2 regions of the Lactobacillus sp. XV31L genome follow, and region 2 is predicted to be linked to the other one. Evidence: riboswitches for the same ligand, from Rfam matches in the RefSeq annotation. Region 2 holds a riboswitch; the other holds the start of a gene.
What was found. A riboswitch is a leader RNA that binds a small molecule or an ion and turns the genes downstream of it on or off. The one in region 2 is predicted to bind FMN.

Region 1: another riboswitch for FMN. It lies ahead of ribD (bifunctional diaminohydroxyphosphoribosylaminopyrimidine deaminase/5-amino-6-(5-phosphoribosylamino)uracil reductase RibD); the one in region 2 lies ahead of AC2JF7_RS03000 (ECF transporter S component).

The regions. Positions count from the first base shown of each region.
Region 1 covers NZ_JBWXGC010000008.1:65,510-73,617, reverse strand. The annotation lists gene AC2JF7_RS06655 (sensor histidine kinase) at 1-869, shown strand, start outside; gene AC2JF7_RS06650 (UDP-N-acetylmuramoyl-L-alanyl-D-glutamate--2,6-diaminopimelate ligase) at 913-2,484, shown strand; gene AC2JF7_RS06645 (aspartate/glutamate racemase family protein) at 2,508-3,254, shown strand; gene AC2JF7_RS06640 (hypothetical protein) at 3,430-3,624, shown strand; FMN riboswitch at 3,767-3,901, shown strand; gene ribD (bifunctional diaminohydroxyphosphoribosylaminopyrimidine deaminase/5-amino-6-(5-phosphoribosylamino)uracil reductase RibD) at 4,016-5,071, shown strand; gene AC2JF7_RS06630 (riboflavin synthase) at 5,072-5,677, shown strand; gene ribA (GTP cyclohydrolase II) at 5,691-6,917, shown strand; gene ribH (6,7-dimethyl-8-ribityllumazine synthase) at 6,918-7,391, shown strand; partial or broken gene AC2JF7_RS06615 (coenzyme F420-0:L-glutamate ligase) at 7,561-8,108, shown strand, end outside.
Region 2 covers NZ_JBWXGC010000003.1:98,515-106,622, forward strand. The annotation lists gene hbs (non-specific DNA-binding protein Hbs) at 1-117, opposite strand, end outside; gene der (ribosome biogenesis GTPase Der) at 301-1,611, opposite strand; gene rpsA (30S ribosomal protein S1) at 1,670-2,875, opposite strand; gene cmk ((d)CMP kinase) at 2,948-3,622, opposite strand; gene AC2JF7_RS02995 (LysM peptidoglycan-binding domain-containing protein) at 3,664-4,173, opposite strand; gene AC2JF7_RS03000 (ECF transporter S component) at 4,280-4,963, opposite strand; FMN riboswitch at 5,049-5,165, opposite strand; gene AC2JF7_RS03005 (pseudouridine synthase) at 5,195-5,914, opposite strand; gene scpB (SMC-Scp complex subunit ScpB) at 5,914-6,522, opposite strand; gene AC2JF7_RS03015 (segregation and condensation protein A) at 6,512-7,252, opposite strand; gene AC2JF7_RS03020 (reductase) at 7,239-7,604, opposite strand; gene xerD (site-specific tyrosine recombinase XerD) at 7,614-8,108, opposite strand, start outside.

The sequences.
Region 1 (8,108 bases), on a different contig from region 2:
AGATGCAGCTGCGCCATGTTATTTCAGAACTGCACTATATTGCCCAAGGCCACTTTGACCATACCATTTCTTTCAAGGTGAAGACGGACTTGCAAAAGGTAATTGACTCAATCAATTCCTTAGTAGGAAGCACTGTCAATGCAATCAATGAAGAACGGGCAATTGAAAAGTCTAAAGATGAACTGATTAGCAACGTCTCCCATGATATTAGGACGCCGCTGACGTCAATTATTGGCTACCTGGGTTTGCTGAAGAGCGGTGTTGATGATCCGGATGACCGCCAACGCTATCTTAATATTGCCTATATGAAGGCAGAGCAGATGAAGTCTTTAGCTCATGACTTGCTTGAATACACCACTTTAAAATCAATTGACAAGAATCTGACCTTGTCCAGCTTGCACATCTTTTCAATGCTTGAACAGGTGGCAGCCGGTTTTGAGTTCGAAGCTGAAGAAAAGGGCATTACCTTCAACGTGGAATCCCGGCCCAAGAGTCTGACTATTGAGGCAGATCCAGAAAAGCTGGTGCGGGTTTATAATAACTTGATCACTAACGCGCTCAAATACGGCACTGGGGCAACCAAAATCAACCTGATTGCCAATCTGGTCAACAATAATGAAGTCGAGCTACGGGTGGAAAATAATGGTGAACTGATTCCGGCCGAGTCTTTAAAGAAGATTTTTGAGCGCTTTTACCGGGTAGAATCTTCACGTAACACTAAGACTGGTGGCACGGGTCTAGGCTTGTCGATAACCAAGAGCATTGTTGATTTGCATCATGGGACAATTCGCTGTGAGTCTAATGAGAAGTGGACTAGTTTTATTATTTCACTTCCCCTTAACCCCAAGAATGCAAAAACTCCGGCCTAGCTGTGGTATAATTTTGATTAAGATAAAGATAGAGGGGTATAGCATGAGTATTTCCTTAAATACCTGTATTTTAATTTTAAAAGAGCATCACTTGCTTAAGTCGAGTGCAGTTCAGGATACGGTGATGACTAAGATGGACTACGTGTCGTATGATTCGCGCGATATCCAAACCAACACCCTGTTCTTCTGCAAGGGTGCCGGCTTTCGGCCAACTTACCTGTCAATGGCTAAAGACAACGGTGCCAACTGCTATGTGGCAGAGCAACCATATCCAGAAGGCAAGGGCATGCACGCACTGATTGTGCGTGACGTTTCTAAGGCCATGGCCTTGCTGTCTGCAGCCTTTTTCCGTTTCCCGCAAGATGACTTGTTTGTGGTGGGCATAACTGGTACTAAGGGCAAGACCACCACCGCCTACTTTTTGAAAGGGATGCTGGACCAGCTTAACGGAGGTAGAACAGCATTGCTTTCTTCGGTCAACAATGTGGTTGGACAACAGCCTGAAGACACCTTCAAATCCAGTTTGACTACGCCAGAGTCCCTTGACTTGTTTCGCGATATGCGGACAGCTGTTGATAATGGCATGACGCACTTGGTAATGGAGGTTTCTAGTCAGGCGTATAAGAAGAACCGGGTATTTGGACTGACTTATGACCTGGGCTTTTTCCTCAATATTACGCCGGACCACATCGGCCCTAACGAGCACCCCAACTTTGCGGACTACCTGCACTGCAAGCTGCAGCTCTTAGTTAATGCGCGCAAGTGCATTATCAACGCCTGCACCGACCATTTTGATGAGGTCTATGCTGCGGCTACAACTACGACAGCACCTGACAGCATTTACCTGTTTGCTGATGAAAAATTTGCTAATCCAGACTTGAAAGAAACGATAGACTTTCGCTATTCATCTCTTGAAAGCGACATGGCTAGAACTCGCTTTGAGCTCTTGTGCGTTAGTGAAAAGGCAAAGAAGCTGCCGGTTGCTGGCGACTATCAGCTGCAGATGTTGGGCGACTTTAATGAGTCCAACGGGACAGCGGCTGTGATTGGTGCTGGCTTAGCTGGAATGGAGCATGATGAAGCTGCTGCGGGAATCGGTGCTGTTACGGTTCCTGGTAGAATGCAGACTGAGGTCACGAAAAATCATGGTCTTGTCGTAGTTGATTATGCCCACAACGAGGCCTCGATGATGGCACTTATGGGCTTTATGCAGCGCGAATTTGACAATCCCAAAATCATTGTAGTGCTTGGATCTCCGGGCGACAAAGGCGTCTCTCGCCGGTCAGGCTTTAGCAATAGTTTAAATGCTTATGCGGCCAAGGCCTTCTTGACGACTGATGATCCTGGTTTTGAAGATCCTGCCAAAATTGCCCGGGAAATCGATGCTGGAATTGACCATTCCAAGGTTGATGTGACGATTGAATTAGACCGGGTTAAGGCCATTCATGATGCCATTAGCATGGCCCATACTGGTGATGTTGTCCTGATTTGCGGCAAGGGTGAGGACGGCTTCCAAAAGATTCGCGGGATTGACACGCCGTATGATTCTGATATTACCGTCGCCCAACATGCAATCAATGAACTGGAAGGGCAAGACGAGCACTTTAATAGCTAATATGTGCTAGAAAAGCAGGAAAAATGAAGAACTTCTTTAGTATTATTGGAGGCATGGGCACAATTGCAACAGAAAGCTTTGTGCGCATGCTCAACCACTGGATTAAAATCACTAAGGATCAGGATTATCTGAACTACATTTTGGTAAATGATGCCCAGATTCCTGACCGCACCGCCTATATTAAAGACCACACCAAGCCTAACTTCTTTTATGACTTGCGTGCAGATGTCTTGCAACAGGCACAGCTTGGTCCTGATTTTTTGGTAATGCCCTGCAATACGGCCCATTATTTTTACGATGACCTGGCCAAGTTGACAGATATTCCTTTTTTGCATATGATGCGGATTGCTGTGCATAAGTTTGTGGAAGACTATCCACAAGAGCAAAAAATTGGAGTGATTGCCACTGAAGGGTCGATTTATGACCACTTGTATGTAGATGAAATTGAAAAGGTAGGACGCAAAGCTGAGTTAGGCGGGCCAGAAATCCAGCCACTGGTAACTGAATTGATTTATAGCAAGATTAAGGAACAGGGCGTGGTTGATGACGAAATCTATCACAGCATTTTGCGTCGCATGCATGATGAGTATGGCTGCAATGTGATTTTGTTGGGCTGTACAGAATTGTCGCTGGCACAAGAAAAGGCACCTGACCATCCTTATCACGTAATCGATCCGCAAGCAATCATAGCTGACGTAGCGATTGAACTGGAATTAAAGATTCGTGCAGGTATGGACCCAAGAGCAGCGGTTCAAAAATACTTATACTAAGAAGCCAAAGACTAGGGACTTGATAACAAGTTTCTAGTCTTTTGCTTTACCCAATTTGCTGGGTCTGGAAGAGAAATCAAAGAATTTTTGCCAAAGTTATTGACAAGACCACAAATATATAATACTGTATTAGTTAAATAGTACAGAATAAAACTTGAAGTGGGAGGATAAAATTATGCTTTATCTTGTGTATATACTTATTGGTCTTTTGATAATTCTGCTAACCAACTTAGCTGTAACTGCTTGCTTGGCTCTTAAGGACATGCATAGTCACCGCCTGGAAGAGAACCTGCCCTTTGTCCATGCCTTCAAGAAATACTTTGGCGAGAATAATAATATTCCTGTTCACCTAACAGATTGGAAATTTTAGATAAAGTAGAAGCTGCCAAGCGTGTATTACTTTAGCGTGCAAAAGGCTCAAGCACTAAATAGCAGTGTTTGTCACCTTGCTGCAAGGATAATTCTCTATTGACGATTAGGTTGTTAAGGACTATTCTATATTTAATTGAATACGGTTTCTTCGGGGCAGGGCGTAATTCCCTACCGACGGTGACAACGAGTGCGTTGAAGTCCGTGAACCGCGTTTTGCGGTGGAACTAGTGCAAGTCTAGTACCGACAGTTAAAGTCTGGATGGGAGAAGAACAAATAACAACTAATATTTGACTTGCGTCGTTTTTAGACTTCGCTGAAATCTTGTTTGGTTAAATAAAAAATAAGCCCCGTTGATTAAGTTCAACGGGGTTTTTCTATTGTTTAGGAAGTGAAAAATTTGCAAGACAAGGATTACATGCAGCTGGCTGCAAAAGAGGCGGTTAAGGCTCGGGGCATGACATGGACCAATCCCTTGGTCGGTGCGGTAATTGTCAAAGAAGGTCAGGTTTTAGCTAGTGGATACCACCATCAATATGGGCGTGAACACGCAGAAGTTAATGCGCTAAGTCACCTGGCCCAGGTAGAGTGGGCCCGTGGAGCCACACTCTATGTAACGCTAGAACCATGCTCTCACTATGGTAAGCAGCCGCCGTGCTGCAGAAAAGTTGCAGCTGCTGGCATCAAACGAGTGGTTATTGGCCAAGTGGACCCGCACCAAGTTGTTAGCGGCAAGGGCATTAAGTATCTGAATGATCATGGAGTGGAAACTGTGGTGATCGGAGGCACGGAGCAGTTAAACCTGGCCTATAACTTCTTTTACCAAAAGCACCGACCATTAGTCACCCTCAAGTATGCAATGTCGCTTGATGGCAAGCTGAATGAGGCAGGAGCCCAGCGCACGCTATTGACAGCAGAAGCGGCCCAAGGCGACGTGCAAGAGTTGCGCTTGCGTCATCAAGCCATCTTGGTAGGTGCTAATACGCTGCGGGTTGATGACCCGCAATTAACGGTTAGGATCAAGCGCCTGCCGCACCCACCGATTCGGATTGTGTTAACGCACGATGCTAACCGACTCGACTTCACGAGCAGAATATTTATGACGCCTGGTTCGATATGGCTGCTCAGTGAGAAGAAATTGACAGCAAAACATAATGATAATATCCAGTGTTTTACGAAAAGCAAGTGGACCCCAAGCAAGATTGTTGAATTGTTGGCAGACCATGACTTGCAGTCCCTCCTGGTCGAGGGCGGCAGCCAGGTCCAAGCACAGTTCATTGCGGCTGGGTTAGCTGATGAGATAGTTGCCTATATTGCACCGCAAGTTTTGGGTGGAACAGCATTGCCAGTTGCCCTGGGCCAGGCGCTAGGGCAAAAATTGCACTACCAATTGATTGATGTACGAACGCTGGGGCAAGATGTCCGGATTTGCGCAAGGAGAAAATAAATGTTTACAGGAATTATTCAGACAACAGGCAAGATTTCGCGTTTAGACGTGACTGAAAAGCATGCCCAATTAGGAATTGCTGCACCTAAATTGGCGCAAAGCAGTCTGCCACTTGGGGCCAGTATTGGGGTTAACGGCATCTGCTTGACCGTCACGACCTGGGATGAAGGCGATTTTACAGTTGACGTGATGCCAGAAACGATGAAGCGGACCAATCTAGGCAAGTTGGCCAAGGGTAGCTTGGTTAATCTGGAACCGTCCCTTGCCCTAGGCGGCAAGTTAGATGGACATATTGTGGCCGGCCACGTAGATACGACAGCGGAAGTAGTCGATCGAGTAGAAAACGAGAATTCCCTGGAGCTTCGTTTCCGGGTGCCGCACAAGTATGATCCCTACATTGTTGAAAAGGGATCGATTGCAATTGATGGTATCAGCTTGACGGTGACACTGGCTGAGAACGACGAATTTGGCGTTAGTCTAATTCCCTTTACTGTTGCCAACACTACGCTGGCTCATTACCAGGAAGGTGACTTGGTCAATATTGAAGTGGATATGCTGGGACGCTACGCAGTTAAGCAAATGCAGGCATGGCAAAAAGAATTTTAAGGGAGAAAAAAGAATGAAAGATCAATTAAATGAAAAAATGGCCCAAATTTTGGACCACTTGCGTGCAGGCGGCTTGGTAATTGTGGCCGATTCACCCCAACGGGAATCTGAAGGCGATATGATTGGCCTGGCTGAAAAGGTGACGCCGGAAACAGTCAACATGATGATTTCTAAGGCACGCGGCCTGCTCTGCGTGCCAATGAGCAAGGAGTACGCCGACCGCTTGCAGCTGGCACCAATTGAAACTGGATCAAACGACAGCTTTGGCACTGCCTTCACGCTGAGCGTGGATTCAACCGAGACCACTACGGGTATTTCGGCGTATGATCGGGCCAAGACGATCAAGAAGCTGGCCGACTCGTCCAGCAAGTGGGATAACTTTTACCATCCCGGCCACGTTTTTCCGCTGGTTGCTAAAGATGGTGGCGTTTTGGAGCGCACGGGTCACACCGAAGCGGCCCTTGACCTGGCCCGCCTGGCTGGTGTAGCTCCTGTTGGCTTTATCTGCGAATGCATCAAAAAGGACGGCACGATGGCCCGCCGCAAGGACCTAAAAGCACTGGCCGAGGGATTGAATATCCCCTATTTGACGATTGAAGAATTGATCGAATATCGCAAGCGTCAAGAAAACCAGGAACTTAGTATTGAATCTTTTGCTAAAGTTGATTTCCCCACCGAATACGGCCACTTCACTTTAGAAGGCTTCCGGGACAAAAAGCATCCAGAAAAAGAACCAACGCTGCTCATCAGCAAGGGTGAAGTTAAGCGGGATGAACCGCTGTTGCTCCGCTTGCATAGTGAATGCTTGACTGGGGATGTCTTCAGTTCTAAGCGCTGTGACTGCGGCGCCCAACTAGCTGAAGCCCTGACTAAGATTGAAGCTAATGGGTCTGGTGCCGTTTTGTACCTGCGCCAAGAAGGACGCGGCATTGGTCTAGAAAACAAGCTGCGTGCCTACCAGCTGCAGGATGAGGGCATGAATACGGTCGAGGCCAACCAGCACCTGGGCCTGCCCGTTGATGCTCGCCGCTACAATATTGCCGCTGAAATTTTGCGGCAAAAGGGTATAAGCGAGGTTAACCTGATGACCAATAACCCGGACAAGGTCGACCAGCTGGAAAGCTTTGGCATTAAGGTCGTTAAGCGCTTGCCAGTAGAAGTGGGTTTGACAGAAGAAAACAAGCAGTACCTGGCAACCAAAAAGCATGAGATGAACCATATTTTAAATGAGGTGGACTAAATGAAAGAAATTAGTGGAAAAATCACAGTAGATTCAGAGAAAAAAATCGGCATTGTCTGTGCCCAGTTTAACAGTGTGGTGACTGATCGTTTATTGTCAGGAGCAGTCGCTCAACTTCAAAAGGCCGGCGTAGATGACAAAAACATTGTAGTAGTGCACGTGCCAGGTGCTTTTGAAGTTGCTCGTGCAGCCAACTGCCTGGCCAATAGTGGCAAGGTGGACGGGGTAATCGCATTGGGCGCTGTGATTCGGGGTGAAACTGCCCACTTTACCTATGTGTGTGAAGGAACAACGGCACAAATCGCCGAGGCTTCCGCCAATGGTCCCGTTCCGGTGATGTTTGGGGTGCTGATGACTGACACGGTGGCCCAGGCAACGGACCGCGCTGGCGGCAAGTCAGGCAACAAGGGGGCCGAATGTGCTACCGACATCCTTGAAGTATTGAGCATTGAAGAACAGATTGACCAATTGTAAAAAGTCTTAGGTGGATAACTGCCTGTGCACCATAGACATTAGTTAAAAAGGACAATGCCAGTTTAATGGAATTGTCCTTTTTATTCTGTAGTGAAAGTGAAAGTAAGCTAGTAAAATAATTAATTTACTTTTATAATTTGTTTATTAAATACTATATAGGAGCAAGAATATGATTAAAATTGCTGGCCTACACGGCCTGCCCCAGATTACTGGTCCCTGCAACCTGCCTCAATTGCTGGTAGCGACTATTAAGAAAGAAAATATGGCAGTGGCTGAAGGCGATATCCTTTGCGTTGCTTCCAAGATTTGTTCACTTGCTGAAGGCAATGTGATTGCTCTCAATCATGTGACACCATCTCCTTTGGCATAAAAAATCCATGCGCAAATTCCGCGTAAGGATGCCAGGTTGATCCAGGTGATAATCGATCAAACGGAGGCGCCGGATGGCAGCGCACTTGAAATATCAGGCAATTATCTTGGTGCTTGGCTGCCAAGCGGCCTATTCTTAACCAGCGGCGGAGTTGACAAGGGTGCGGGCAATACTGCAATTACCCTGCCGCAAGATTGTGATCGATCGGCGCAAGCAATCCGTTCTTCGGTTCTTGCTGAACTAGGCGTAAAAGTTGGCGTGATTATTACCGATAGTGATGGTCGAGTTGACAAGAAGGGCGCAACCCAAGTTGCAGTTGGTCTTAGCGGTCTTAACGGCTTACGCGA
Region 2 (8,108 bases):
GTTAGCAAGTTCCTCTTGGATTGAACTAAAAATTGCATCAACAGCCATAGCTGCGTCCTTCTTAGTCAAGTTAGTCTTTGCTGCAACTTCAGTTACTAATTCAGCCTTATTTGCCATCTGGTATTCACCTCCCTAAAATTGAATCTCAAGTTGAGATTCAAAGCCTATTCCCCAAAAGAGGAACAAGGAATAAATGACTATGAGTAATCACATTTCCTTGTTTTCAAAATAGCACAAAATAACTAGTACAACAAGCTTTTTCTGCAAAAATAAGCTTTTTGTGGCAGTTCCAGAGTAAAATTATTTTCTCTTCCGGGCGATAATCTTAATGGGGGTCCCTTCAAAGTCAAAATTGTCGCGCAATTGATTAATCAAAAAGCGCTGGTAAGAAAAGTGCATCAATTCAGGATCATTGACAAAGACCACAAATGCCGGTGGCTTAACTGAAACCTGGGTCATGTAGTAAACACGCAATCGCTTACCCTTAATCATCGGCGTCGGAACCAGCTTGCTGGCTTCTAGCAGCAAGTCATTCAAAACACTCGACTGGATACGCTGAGTTTGATTGTGGTAAACCTGCTTGACCATTTGGGGCAATTCAGTGATATTTTGGCCGGTCTTAGCAGAAACAAACAAGATGGGCGCATAGTCCAAGTATTGGAACTCTTCCCGAATTGTTTGCTCAAAGTCCTTGCTGCTAGTACTAGTCTTTTGTGGCAGGTCCCACTTGTTGACTACAATAATAATACCGCGACCAGCATCGTGGGCATATCCAGCCACGTGCTTGTCTTGTTCTCTAATGCCGGTACTTGCATCCAAAATCATGCAAACCACGTCAGAGTGCTCTATAGCACTTTGAGCACGCATCACAGAATACTTCTCCGTTTTTTCATAAACCTTGCCGCGTCGTCTGATACCAGCAGTATCAACTATCCGATACTTGGTCCCATCTTCATCAGTAAAGGGCGTATCAACGGCATCACGTGTCGTACCCTCTTCATTATTAACAATCACACGTTCAGAACCAACCAAACAGTTAACAATTGATGACTTGCCCACATTTGGACGACCAATAACACTGAAGGAAATCTGGCCTTCGTCTTTGGTATTCAAGTCCTGGGGCAATTCACTGACAATGCGGTCAAGAAGGTCACCGATACCAGTTCCGTGAACACTGGAAACAGGAATGGGATCACCAAAACCGAGGCTGTAAAAGTCATAGATATCCATTCGCTGCTCGGGGTTATCTGCCTTATTAACAGCTAAGATAACGGGTTTTTTAGTGCGGTACAGCATCTGGGCAATGCGCTCATCCAGATCAGTTAAGTGGTTGGTCACGCTGGTCAGAACTACAATAACGTCAGCCTCATCAATCGCTATCTCTGCTTGGGCCCGAATTTCGTCTTCAATCCGGCCGTCCTCCCAGGTAATTCCACCTGTATCAATCAAATCAAACTTATGCCCTAGCCATTCTGCTTGGGCATAGTTGCGGTCACGGGTAACGCCCGGCTTGTCTTCGACAATTGCCAGGCGTTCATTGATAATCCGGTTGAAAAGCGTTGATTTACCGACATTCGGTTGTCCCACAATTGCAACTACGGGTAAAACCATATTTTCAGCCTCCTTAAAATAAAAAAGCCGACTTAAGCAAGTCGGCTTTTTATTACAACTAACGACGATCTTTTAGTTGGTCACCAATAATGTCACCTAAAGCAAAGCCACTGTCATCATTGTTCATGTACTTATTATTAACCGAGCTATGGTTGTATGAACTATGTGAATGTGAACCTTCATTGTCGGAACCTTTAGAATCAACTGCCTTCATTGAAAGAGAAATTCTACGGTCACTTGGATCAATATTTAAGACCTTGACTTTAACTGTCTGGCCGACCTCTAAAACATCACTAGGTTGATCTACGTGCTTGTATGATATTTCTGAAACGTGGACTAAACCTTGGATACCATCAGCAACTTCGACAAATGCACCAAAGTTAGTCAAAGACTTAACCTCGCCTTCAAAAATGTCGCCTTCATGCAAGTCTGCGGTTGCCTGTTCAAATGGGGAAGGTTCAGTCTGTTTAATTGAAAGGGAGATGCGATGTCTATCATCATCAATACCAATTACTTTGACCTTAACATCCTGACCAGTCTTTAATACATCGCTAGGCTTGTCAACGTGCTTGTATGAAATCTCGGAAATGTGAACTAAACCATCCACGCCACCGACATCAACAAATGCACCAAAGTTAGTCAAACGGGAAACTTTACCTTCAACTACATCGCCAACAACTAATTGTGATGAAACCTTATCGAAAGCTTCTTCACGCTCTTCTTCAATCAAATCCTTATGAGAAAGGATTAAGCGATTCTTGCTTGGATCAATCTCAGTAATCTTAAGCTTCATGGTCTTGCCAATAAATGGTTTAAGATCTGAAACGTAGCGATTAGAAATTAATGAAGCTGGCAAGAATCCTCTTGTACCAACATCAACTAGTAACCCACCGCGTACTGATGAAGTTACAGTACCTTCGATTGTATTACCTGCTTCAAAATCTTTTTGCAATTCGTCGTAGGCTTCTCTTTCCTTTAAGCGGGTAACGGAGAAGAAGAATTCACCATTCTCCTTGTCGCCACCAGCTTTTCTCAAGACTAAAGCCTTAAACTTGTCTTCTGGCTTAACTGCTGTGCGTAAGTCAAGGTTGCGATCTAACGTGAATTCACGACGAGGAATCACACCTTCGATACCAGCATTGGTTACGCCAACATCGATTTGACCTTCTTCAACGTCCAGGACTTCAACATCTACAATATCGCCGACCTCAACTCCTTGCATTTGCTTTAGTGCATCTAAAAATTGATTACTGTTTTCTGACATTATTTACCTCCCAATATCATACCCTAATTTTAAATGAAAGTTAGATTTTTTTCTACTCTTTTAGCACCTTTTTTACAGTTTTTTTTGACTTTTTTCGATTTGAGCCAATATTTGGGCTACAACTTGGTTAATTGTCATGTCAGTTGTATCAATTTCAGTTGCATCCGGAGCTTTTTTTAAGGGAGAAACGCTTCGGTGTGAATCCTTATAATCTCGCGCTGCGATGCTTTCTTCGATTTCAGCTAGCGTTTGCGTGCTTTTAATTCCCCTTTCCTTGAAATCAAGCATCCTTCTCTTTGCACGTGAATGAGGCGAGGCCACCAAGAAAATTTTGACTTCGGCTTTGGGCAAAACGGTCGTACCAATATCGCGCCCATCCATCACCACGTTCATTTTGCCAGCCATCTGTCTTTGCAAACTAACCATTTTTTGGCGAACTCCACTAAGGGCTGCAACTTCAGACACATTGGCTGAAATTTCGGGTGTTCGAATTTCCTGAGAAATATCCTTGCCGCCAGCATAAACTCGCTGTTCACCGGCCACAATTTTTAGCTCAATGCCAGCTTGATCTACTGCTGCCAGAATTCCTGCCTCATCGTTATAGTTTACTTTGTTAGCCCGTGCTATGACGGTACAGGCGCGGTACATCGCACCTGTGTCAATATATGTAAAGGCTAATTTATGCGCAATAATTTTTGCGACTGTACTCTTGCCAGCTGAAGCTGGCCCATCAATTGCTACTTGCATTAAAATCAAAAAGGGGCACTAAGTCCCCACCCTTTCTATCGCTATTTTAATTTAAGAACCTGACCAACATTAACCTGGCTATCCGCAGTAAGATCATTTAGTTGAGCAAGCTCGCCTACACTCATATGATACTTGTTAGCAATGCCAGTCAAAGAATCACCCGTCTTTACCAAATATTGCTCAGGCGCAGCTGCTACTTTGGGAGCTTTCCTTTTAATTCGTGTTTTTTTCACATGCTCTGTTTTAGGTTTGGTCTTAGTTTTAGGTTCAAGTTTGGTCTTGACTTCTGTTTTAGGTTTGGGTTTAGGCTCCTTAACAGAAGTTTTGGAAGCGGCTTTTTGCCGCTTAACTGTTTTCTGGACCTCGACCACCTGGTGACCACCTTTTGCGCTTGATGCCAAATAGTGAACAACAGGCACCAATGCTACAAGCACAACTATTATGAGGACCTCAATGATAACCCATTTGCGTGACACTGACCTATAAGTCATTGTCCGCGGGACCGTCGGCCGTTGGTAATGCTTATACGGGCCTGCTTGTTTTTCATTCATCTAAAAACCTCCTACACCTAACTTGTTTAATTTTAGCATAATTAACTTATAAAATGGATAAAAAAATAGGCCAGTTAAAGGCCTATTTGCATTTATTAAGTTAAAACTATTTTTTTAAGTTGAAATACTTGCGGACAAACGGCTTTAAACTCCTCAACACCGTCTCAAACAACAGGTAAACCACTAGTCCATTAATCGCACCCTTCAGCAAGTTAAATGGAGCAATAATGCCAAAAATATAGGCACTCATTGACGGTATGTGGAGCAACTGGCCCAAGTAAACCTTCTCAGTGAAATTGAGCAAACCGCCATAGCCATGAATTGCTGGCAGGTTAGTAACTGTGGTGACGGCATAAAAAGGTGTTAAGACAAAGGCGTTTAGCGTTGCCAAAACTACTGTCATGGCAATAATGCCAAGTATGATGCCAATCAACGGCTTTAAGTAACGATTTCGGGTACTTTTTTCATTGCTGCTGATTTTTTTGGTCACATAGTAGAAGGGCAAGGCAAATGAAATTGATGCAAAAAAGGCGGCAAGCTGACCAACTATACTTGGCAAAGCAAAGCCTCTGGTAATAAGGTGGATGAGCATCCGCACAAAGGCAATGAAGATACCAGGGCCAGCACCAAACAAAAAGGTACCGATGGTAATAATCACGTCTGAGAAGTCAAACTTCAAGAAACTTGCCACAGGCAGTGGAAAGGCCAATTCCATCAAAATATACGATATCGTCCCAATCAGCGCATAAGCAATAATATTAGCCAAGTTACTAGCACTTTTTCTTTTCAAAACACTTACCTCCAAAAAATAATCGGTCTGTTGCTCCTAGCAACAGACCGATTAAAAGTAAGCCAATATCTTAGCTTCTAGTTTAGCCTGTCTTCTTTCATCTAGACTTTAACTATCGGTATCTCAAAATAGATTCCACCACTTGCGTGGGTCGTGGACTTGCACCACCGGTCGGGATTTTCACCCTGCCATGAAGACAACAAACTTAAATATTCAATTAATAAATATATACTAGTCTACCTGCTTTAATCTGTCAACCTCAGCATGCGTCAATTCCCGGTACTGACCAGACACAAGCGAATCTAAGGTTAAAAAAGAATATTTCTCACGAGACAATTTCTGCACTTGGTGACCTACTGCCTTAAACATTTTTTTCACTTGGTGGTAATGGCCTTCATGGATAGTGAGCTGGACAATTTGCGTCTTCTTTTTGTGATCAGTTCGAATCACTTTTACTTTTGCTGGAGCAGTCTTGTGTCGATCAATTTCCAAGCCGCGACTAAGGCGGGTAATTTCTTCCGGCAGCAATTGACCTTCAATTTTAGCTATATAAACTTTGGCCACCTTGTTGCGCGGGTGCATCAAGAGGTTGGCCAAGTCGCCATCGTTAGTCATTAATAACAGGCCCGACGTGTCATAGTCGAGCCTACCAACAGGATATAAACGGTACGGCAAATCTGCAAAGTAGTCTACTACTGTTTTTCTGCCCTTGTTGTCACTGGCAGTTGAAACCACCCCGCGGGGCTTATAGAAAATATAAGTATGCAAGCTTTCACGTTCAATTGGTTCCCCATCAACTGTGATGTTGCTAAAGGTCCCAACCTTGGTTCCTAACTGGGTAATTGTCTGTCCATCAACTGTCACCCGACCTTGCGTAATCATTTTTTCAGCCTTGCGCCGTGAGGCAATTCCAGCCTCAGCTATTATCTTCTGCAAACGTTGTAGTGCCATTATTCTTCTCCTTCTTGGGCTTGAGTTAAGCCCTTGTCAGCTCGCCCGTTAGCTGTAAACAAGTCTATTTCATTATTATCATTAATACTGCCATCTTCAAAGTCTTCAATTAAAGGCAGGTCGGCCAGACTCTGGTAGCCAAAATATTGGAGAAAATAGTCGCTGGTGCCATACAAATTTGGGTGACCCGGTGCATCCTTCTTGCCCTTAACCTTGATTAAGCTACGCCAAATCAAGGTCTGTAGTGCTCCTGAAGAATTTACTCCCCTAATTGTATCAATTTCAACCCGGGTAATTGGCTGCTTGTAGGCGATAATCGCAAGAATTTCAAGAGCCGACTGACTCAAAGTTTTGGCCATGTCCTTTTGAAAAAAATTGGCAACTATTTCTCCCACTTCAGGTCGGGTTGTCAGCTTATACTTATGGTTAAGGTGCAACACTTGCAGACCAGAATCTTGATTTTGGACTAATTTTTCGGTCAATTTTTTAGCTAGTTCCCGAAGTGCTGACTGTTCAACCTGCATTAATGCGCATAAGTCTTTACTGGCAATGCCGTTATCGCCAGCAATATATAGTAAGGCCTCTAACTGTGCTAATTTACTCACCATTTTGCTCAATCCCTTCTAATTCTAAATCACCAAAGGTTCGAGCCTGCTTGACCTTAACTGCACGCTTCTTGCATAATTCAAGGAGCGCTAAGAATAAGCCAATCACATCAGATAAGCTTGTCATCTGCTTACTACAGGAAAAAAAACTAATCCGCTGGTGGTGGGCTAATTCTTCTTCTAAGTATTCAATCATTGCACTTACAGGTTTTTCACTGCTTTTAACTGCTACAATGTCCGGATTTCTTATCTTTTGCCGCTGTAAAACCATGGCAAAGGTACGGGCCAGGTCAGCGGATGTGATCTGACCTAAGGGCAAGGGCTGCACCTCTTCTGTTTGGGGTGTGCTCTCCTCCTTGGCAGCTGTAATAGGAATTTCATCATTGCGCTGCTTTAAGTATGATGAAATTTTCTTGAAAATAGAATATTGGATTAGCTGTTGCACTAATTCTTCACGAGGATCCTCTAGGGGTTCATCTTCACCAGTAAAATCGTTTTGGGGTAAGAGCGATTGGGACTTGATGCGCAATAGCATCGACGACATCACAAAATACTCACCAGCAATGGTCAGATTAAGCCGCTGCATTTCGTGCAAGTAAGCCAAGTACTGACTGGTGATTTGCGCAATAGGTATATCGTAAATATCAATTTTTTGTGACTTGATCAAATGAAGCAGCAAGTCCAGCGGCCCTTCAAAATTGGGCAATTCTAGTGTTAAGTTACTGGTCATGATTCTTTTTTTTACGTAGGTACTTCATTAAATATATATATTCAGGTACGGCTGTCACTCTTTTTTGCGGATTGCTGGCTGCAAGCTCCTGGACCATCTTGGCTTCATACTTTGGCAAGCGGTAATCAGGTGCAAGCGAGAGATAGCGGATAACAATAAAATACTCACTTGTTTGTGTGCCAATTAGGCCAATAAAATTTGGATCCTTCATCCTATACAAATAGAGGCAAAATTCTTTACTGTTCTTATTCAAGCGAATCTCATCTTTCAAGTTGTCCAAGTTTTTGAAGTCAGGAAGGTAGGATAAGAGGCCCATTGCTACCTTTTCTTTGTCATTTTTGCATTCAATTAACATGTTGTTCACCTATATTCGCGGATGAGTCTTGCGATATACTTCCAAAATATGTTTTTGGGACAAGTTAGTATAAATCTGTGTGGTACTGATGTCAGAGTGTCCCAGTATTTCCTGGACCACCCGCAAGTCAGCCCCATTCTCCAGCAAGTGGGTGGCAAAGGTGTGTCTCAGAGTGTGAGGGGTAACATTCTTGTGGATGCCAGCTAAGAGGCAGTAGCGCTTGATTATCTGCCAAACGGCCTGCCTGGTCAAGGAACCACCACGGCTATTAAGAAAAATGTAGTCATTGTTCTTACCCACATGCAGCAGCAAAGGGTCCCGGACTTCTGTTTGGTACTTCTTAATCCAGGAAATAGCCACCTCACTGATTGGAATTAAGCGTTCCTTGGCACCCTTGCCAAAAACTTTCAGCAATTTCAGATCTTCATGCAAATCAGCGAACTTGAGATTAATCAACTCGCTTACCCTTATTCCAGTTGCATACAGCGTTTCAAGCAGCGACCG